Regions from separate parts of the Streptomyces sp. P3 genome, predicted to be linked through region 2. Evidence: riboswitches for the same ligand, from Rfam matches in the RefSeq annotation. Region 2 holds a riboswitch; the other holds the start of a gene.

Region 1 (3,574 bases), 4.5 Mb from region 2:
ATCAGCGTCCCGGCCACCGGGAACGACATCGTCGGCGCGTGGAAGCCGTAGTCGATGAGGCGCTTCGCCACGTCGTCCACCGTCACACCGGTCGCCCTGGTCAACGGCCGCAGGTCGATGATGCACTCGTGCGCCACCAGCCCGCCCGGCCCGTTGTAGAGCACCGGGTAGTGCGGCTCCAGGCGCTTGGCGATGTAGTTGGCGCTCAGCACCGCCACCTGCGTGGCCCGCTTGAGGCCCGCACCGCCCATCAGCCGCACGTACGCCCAGGAGATCGGCAGGATGCCCGCGGAGCCCCACGGTGCCGCCGAGATCGGCCCCACGCCCGTCTCCGGCCCGGCGGCGGGCTGCAGCGGGTGGTTGGGCAGGTACGGCGCCAGGTGCGACCGGACGGCCACCGGCCCGACGCCCGGGCCGCCGCCGCCGTGCGGGATGCAGAACGTCTTGTGCAGGTTCAGGTGCGAGACGTCGCCGCCGAAGTGCCCCGGCTTGGCGAGCCCCACGAGCGCGTTGAGGTTGGCGCCGTCGACGTACACCTGCCCGCCGGCCTCGTGCACCTGGGCGCAGATGTCGGCGACGTGCTCCTCGAACACACCGTGCGTGGACGGATAGGTGATCATCAGCACCGACAGCTCGTCCCGGTACTGCTCGATCTTCGCCCGGAGGTCCTCGACGTCGATCTCGCCGTCCTCGGCGGTCTTCACGACGACGACCTTCATACCGGCCATCACGGCGCTCGCCGCGTTCGTGCCGTGCGCGGAGGACGGGATGAGGCACACGGTGCGCTGCTCGTCGCCGTTGCCCCGGTGGTAGCCGCGGACGGCGAGCAGTCCGGCCAGCTCGCCCTGCGACCCGGCGTTCGGCTGCAGGGACACCTTGTCGTACCCGGTGACCTCCGCGAGCCGCTCCTCGAGCTCCCTGATGAGCGTCAGATAGCCCTGGGCCTGTTCGGCGGGGGCGAAGGGGTGCAGCTGCCCGAACTCGGGCCAGGTGACCGGCTCCATCTCGGTCGTGGCGTTGAGCTTCATGGTGCACGAGCCCAGCGGGATCATGCCCCGGTCGAGCGCGTAGTCCCGGTCGGCCAGCCTGCGCAGGTAGCGCAGCATCGCCGTCTCGGACCGGTGCCGCTGGAAGACGGGGTGGGTCAGGATGTCGTCGCTCCGCAGCAGCCCGGTGGGCAGGGCGTCCTCGACGGCCGCGTCGAGCGACTCGATGTCGCCGTCCACCCCGAAGGCCGCCCAGACCGCCGCGACCTGGGCACGCGCGGTGGTCTCGTCACAGGAGAGCGCCACCCGGTCGGCGTCGACGAGGTGCAGGTTGACCCCGCGGTCCCGCGCGGCGGCGACGACCTCGGCGGCCTTCGCGGGCACCCGCGCGGTCAGCGTGTCGAAGTACGTCCGGTGCACCACCTCGACGCCGCCCGCCTCGAGCCCCGCGGCGATGATCGCGGCATACCGGTGCGTGCGCCGGGCGATCGCGCGCAGTCCGTCGGGGCCGTGGTAGACCGCGTACATCCCGGCCATCACGGCCAGCAGCACCTGTGCCGTGCAGATGTTGCTCGTCGCCTTCTCACGCCGGATGTGCTGCTCACGCGTCTGCAGGGCGAGCCGGTAGGCCTTGTTCCCGTCCGCGTCCACGGACACGCCGACGAGGCGGCCGGGCAGGCTCCGCGCGAACTTCTCGCGCACCGCCATGTAGCCGGCGTGCGGCCCGCCGAAGCCCATCGGCACGCCGAACCGCTGGGTGGTGCCGACCGCGATGTCCGCGCCCAGCTCACCGGGCGACTTCAGCAGTGTCAGCGCGAGCAGGTCCGCGGCGACGGTGACCAGTGCGCCGAGCCCGTGCGCCTGGTCGATGAGCGCCTTCAGGTCCCGCACGGCTCCGGAGGCACCGGGGTACTGCACGAGCACGCCGTTGATCTCGCGCTCCGCGATCTGCGCCGGAATGCCGCCGCTCAGATCGGCGACGACGACCTCGACGCCGGTCGGCTCGGCTCGCGTCTCGATCACGGCGACGGTCTGCGGCAGCACGTCCGCGTCGATGAGGAAGAGGCCCTTCTTGTTCTTCCCCATGCGCCGTGAGAGCGCCATCGCCTCCGCGGCCGCCGTGCCCTCGTCGAGCAGCGACGCGCCCGAGGTCGGCAGGCCCGTCAGGTCGGCGACCATCGTCTGGAAGTTCAGCAGCGCCTCGAGCCGGCCCTGGGAGATCTCCGGCTGGTACGGCGTGTAGGCGGTGTACCAGGCCGGGTTCTCCATGACGTTGCGCAGGATGACGGGCGGCGTGAAGGTGCCGTAGTAGCCGAGGCCGATCATCGGGTCGAGCACCTGGTTGCGGTCGGCCAGGGAGCGCAGCTCGGCCAGCACCTCGGCCTCGGTGCGGGCACCCGGCAGGTCCAGCGCGTCGGCGTTCCTGATCACGTCGGGGACCGCGGCGGCGGTGAGCTCGTCGAGCGAGCCGTAACCGACGTGCGCGAGCATCTTGGCCCGCGCCTCGTGGTCAGGCCCGATGTGGCGCTGCTCGAAGGGGATTCCCTGCTCGAGCTCGGAGAGCGGAATGCGATGGGCGGTCATTACGGAGGCCTCCTGGTCTGACACGACCTTCGAGGGTCACCACGGCGGGTACCCGGACGGCCTCCCCCTCTGTCATCTCAACCTGAGAGCTTCACCGGCCGCCCGCGGACGACCGGCTTTCACCGTCGGTGAGAGCGGACACCGTCGACGCCGTCGGCACCCGCCCTGCTTTCCAGAGTGACCTCGTCCGTGCGGTACGTGAGCCTGAGAGATTCCGGGGAGGAGTTGCTCCTTCGGCGCCTCCGGTGGTCTCCGGAGGACTCTCCCGCACGGGGTCAGCAGCCTTTGCCAGACTACCAGCGAGGTCAACGGGCCTCTCGAGTGGCCGCTCGCCGCAATGTGCTCTTTTGTAGTCCTTACGGACGAGCTGCGACCAAGAGGAGGGCCCGTGCAGACCGACATCGATCCGCGCAACCTGATCGGCCGCAAGGCGTTCGACCGCAACGGCGCGAAGATAGGCACCGTCGACGAGGTCTACCTCGACGACGCGACCGGCGTGCCGGAGTGGGCCGCCATCCGCACGGGCCTGTTCTCCCGTGACGCCTTCGTCCCCCTCGAGCCCAGCGAGCTGGTCGAGGGAACCCTGCACATCCCGTTCGACCGCGCTCTGATCAAGGACGCCCCCGACTTCGGAGTCGGCCGCCACCTCTCCCCGGAACAGGAACTCCAGCTCTACCACCACTACGGTCTGGACGTGGCGGCCCCTCCCCCGCTGCCCGACCACGATTTCGGCCGCCTGGCGGGCACCGACGAAAGCTGACTCCCGCAGGCCGCCGCCCCTGGACCTCGAACAGTCTCACTCCGCCGTGCCGCTGTCCGGCGTCATCGAGAGTTCCCGCGTGCCGCCCGCCGCCTCCTCGTCCTCTCCCGGTCTTCGCCTCACCAGCGGCAGCGGGTCCGCCGGAGCCAACTGCGGATCGTCGGTGCGGAACGTGCGCACCCGGCCCGGCGCCGACTCCGGCGTCTCGAACCGCACCGTGACCCGGCCCAGCCCGCTGCCCTGC
Region 2 (3,574 bases):
CTGGCCGTCGAGTTCCATCGTGGGCAGGTCGAGGGGGCCGCTGTGCGGGCCGCCGCCTCCGGGGAGCGGCACCCAGACGAAGCTGCGGCCGAGCACCTCCACGATCCGGCCGCCGGCTCCCGGCATGCCGAGGGAGGCGGAGAGCACCTCCTCCAGCTCGTTGCCGGGCCATCCGCCGTGCGAATGGGGGTGCGCCTGCGCCGGGAAGTCCGCGGGGAAGTCCGCCGGGGGGAAGTCCATCTGCCTACCGCCTGCTAAGAACCGCTCACTCTGCTGTGACTGAAAGGCTAGCGGGTGCCGGCGGCCCCGCCGCTGCCCGTGAGGCCGACGGGCCTCAGCCCGTGAAGCCGATCCGCCGCAGGACGTCGGCGGCGGGCCGGTCGAGCAGGACCGCGGAGCCGCACCCCTCGGGCAGCCGGCCCTTCTCCACCGACCGCAGGAGCCGGGCGGCGGCCCGGCGGTGGCGCAGGAACGCGTACCGCGAGACGCCGCGGCCGCGCTCGCGCTGGCCCTGCAGGGCCGTGTCCGCGCCGACGTCGAGAACGATCAGGTGCAGGGCGCCGCCGCGGCGGCGGGCCGCGCGGGCCAGCCAGTCGCGGACCCAGGCCTGGGCGCCGCAGTCGTGCACCACGACGCCCCCGCCGCCGCGCAGGGCCCGGCGCAGTCCGGCGTAGTGGGCGAGGCGGACCAGCGGCCGGTAGAGGGCGTAGGGCAGGAGGCGGGGCATCCGGGCGTCCCAGCGGTCGCGGGTGTCCTGGGAGTCGATGCGGACGCCGGGCACCGCGCGCTTCATCAGGGTGGACTTGCCGCTGCCGGGCAGACCGGTGACCACCACGAGGTCACGCGGGCCGAAGAGCAGGCCGTGCGGACTGCGGCCGGCCCGCTCGCGCAGGTCGCGGACGACGGGCGCGGGCTGCCGTGAGCACGCCCCCCGGGTACGGGCGCGGGGCTGCGCGGGCAGCGCGATGCCCGAGCCGGCCGCGAAGGCCGTGGTCCTCGCCGAGGTCGTCCTCTTCACCGTGATCGTCCTCCCCTGGGGCCGGGTACTACTTCTCCCCATCGCACGTAAAGAGAAGGTAATGCGCGGCGCCTCGCGTTTTCGTGCGCGTAGCGACACAAGCCGGTTACAGATCCGGCCTGCCGCGACGGGGGCGGGCCGTGCGATGATGGCCGCGCCAACTGCATACCGGCCGTTTGAATCCGCGCGGGAGAGTCCTCAGCAGCAGTTCCGCTGGGGCGCCGAAGGAGCAAGTCCCTCCCTTGAATCTCTCAGGCCCCGTTACCGCGCGGGCGAGGCACATCTGAAAAGCGGGCCGCCGTCGCCGGCGGTCCCACCCACGGTGCAAGCCATGTCCCGCTCACAGCGGTGGTCATGGCGAACCTCTCAGGTTCCGATGACAGATGGGGAGGAACGACCTCGCCGTCCCCCCGCGTCCGGCTTCACTCGCGCGGGAGGGCCCCGTCGCCTTGGGAGACGAACGACCGATGAGCAGTACCGCACCCCGTCACACCGCGCTCGATGCCCTGCATCGCTCGCTCGGCGCGACGATGACCGACTTCGCCGGCTGGGACATGCCCCTGCGTTACGGCTCCGAACGCGACGAGCATCTCGCCGTCCGCACCCGGGCCGGGCTCTTCGACCTCTCGCACATGGGCGAGATCACCGTGACCGGCCCGGAGGCGGCCGAGTTCCTGAACTTCGCCCTGGTGGGCGACCTCGCCGCAGTGGGCGTGGGCCGCGCCCGCTACACCATGATCTGCGCCGCGGACGGCGGCATCCTCGACGACCTCATCGTGTACCGGCTCGCGGAGGCCGAGTACATGATCGTCTCCAACGCGTCCAACGCTCAGAACGTCCTGAACGAGCTGGCCAACCTGGTCGAGGAGTTCGACGCCGAGGTCCGCGACGACCGTGACGCCTACGCCCTGATCGCCGTCCAGGGACCGGAGTCCCCCGGCATCCTCGCGGCCGTCACCGACGCCGATCTCGACGGCCTGAAGTACTACGCGGGCCTGCCGGGCACCGTCGCCGGCGTCCCCGCGCTCATCGCGCGCACCGGATACACCGGCGAGGACGGCTTCGAGCTGTTCGTGAAGCCGGAGCACGCCGTCGAACTGTGGCAGGCGCTGACCAAGGCCGGCGAGGGCGTCGGGCTGGTCCCCTGCGGGCTGTCCTGCCGGGACACGCTGCGCCTCGAGGCGGGCATGCCGCTGTACGGTCACGAGCTGAACACCTCCCTGACCCCCTTCGACGCGGGCCTCGGGCGCGTGGTGAAGTTCGAGAAGCAGGGCGACTTCGTCGGGCGCGAGGCGCTCGCCGAGGCGGCGGCGCTGGCCGAGCGGCAGCCGCCGCGCGTCCTGGTCGGCCTGGTCGCCGAGGGCCGCCGCGTCCCGCGCGCCGGGTACGCCGTCGTGGCGGGCGGCGAGGTGATCGGCGAGGTCACCTCCGGCGCGCCCTCCCCGACGCTGGGCAAGCCCATCGCGATGGCCTACGTCGACGCCGCGCACGCCGCGCCGGGCGCTCCGGGCGTGGGCGTGGACATCCGGGGCACCCACGAGCCGTACGAGGTCGTGGCGCTGCCCTTCTACAAGCGCCAGAAGTAGACACTGGGCCCCGGGCCACGGGTGACCCCGCGCGTATTCGCGCTGCTCACCCGTGCCCGGGACCGTCCCCCCTTCATCAGCACTCCCCCGCGTACAGGAGAATTCAGGCCATGAGCAACCCCCAGCAGCTGCGCTACAGCAAGGAGCACGAGTGGCTGTCGGTCGCCGAGGACGGCGTCTCGACGGTCGGCATCACGGAGCACGCGGCCAACGCGCTCGGTGACGTGGTCTTCGTCCAGCTCCCGGAGGTGGGCGCCACGGTGGCCGCGGGCGAGTCCTGCGGCGAGCTGGAGTCGACCAAGTCGGTCAGCGAGCTGTACGCCCCGGTCTCCGGTGAGATCACCGAGGTCAACCAGGACGTCGTCGACGACCCGGCGCTGGTGAACTCCGCCCCCTTCGAGGGCGGGTGGCTGTTCAAGGTACGCGTCACGGGCGAGCCGGACGATCTGCTCTCCGCTGACGAGTACACCGCCTACACCGCCGGCTGAGGAGTCGTAGTCGCATGTCCGTCCTGAACACGTCCCTGCACGAGCTCGATCCGGAGATCGCGGCCGCGGTCGACGCCGAGCTGAACCGCCAGCAGTCCACGCTCGAGATGATCGCCTCGGAGAACTTCGCGCCGCTCGCGGTCATGGAGGCCCAGGGCTCGGTCCTGACCAACAAGTACGCCGAGGGCTACCCCGGCCGCCGCTACTACGGCGGCTGCGAGCACGTCGACGTCGCCGAGCAGATCGCCATCGACCGGGTCAAGGACCTCTTCGGCGCCGAGTACGCCAACGTCCAGCCCCACTCCGGCGCCTCCGCCAACCAGGCCGCCCTGTTCGCCCTCGCCCAGCCCGGTGACACCATCCTCGGCCTGGACCTCGCCCACGGCGGCCACCTCACCCACGGCATGCGGCTCAACTTCTCCGGCAAGCAGTTCGACGTGGTCGCCTACCACGTCGACGGCGCGGGCCTGGTCGACATGGCC

The links. A riboswitch is a leader RNA that binds a small molecule or an ion and turns the genes downstream of it on or off. The one in region 2 is predicted to bind glycine.
Region 1: another riboswitch for glycine. It lies ahead of gcvP (aminomethyl-transferring glycine dehydrogenase); the one in region 2 lies ahead of gcvT (glycine cleavage system aminomethyltransferase GcvT).

The regions. Positions count from the first base shown of each region.
Region 1 covers NZ_CP028369.1:4,989,531-4,993,104, reverse strand. The annotation lists gene gcvP (aminomethyl-transferring glycine dehydrogenase) at 1-2,570, opposite strand, end outside; glycine riboswitch at 2,753-2,848, opposite strand; gene C6376_RS22490 (PRC-barrel domain-containing protein) at 2,959-3,330, shown strand; gene C6376_RS22485 (DNA polymerase IV) at 3,367-3,574, opposite strand, start outside.
Region 2 covers NZ_CP028369.1:490,921-494,494, forward strand. The annotation lists gene C6376_RS02005 (enhanced serine sensitivity protein SseB) at 1-240, opposite strand, end outside; gene C6376_RS02010 (AAA family ATPase) at 335-1,018, opposite strand; glycine riboswitch at 1,196-1,295, shown strand; gene gcvT (glycine cleavage system aminomethyltransferase GcvT) at 1,486-2,604, shown strand; gene gcvH (glycine cleavage system protein GcvH) at 2,715-3,092, shown strand; gene glyA (serine hydroxymethyltransferase) at 3,107-3,574, shown strand, end outside.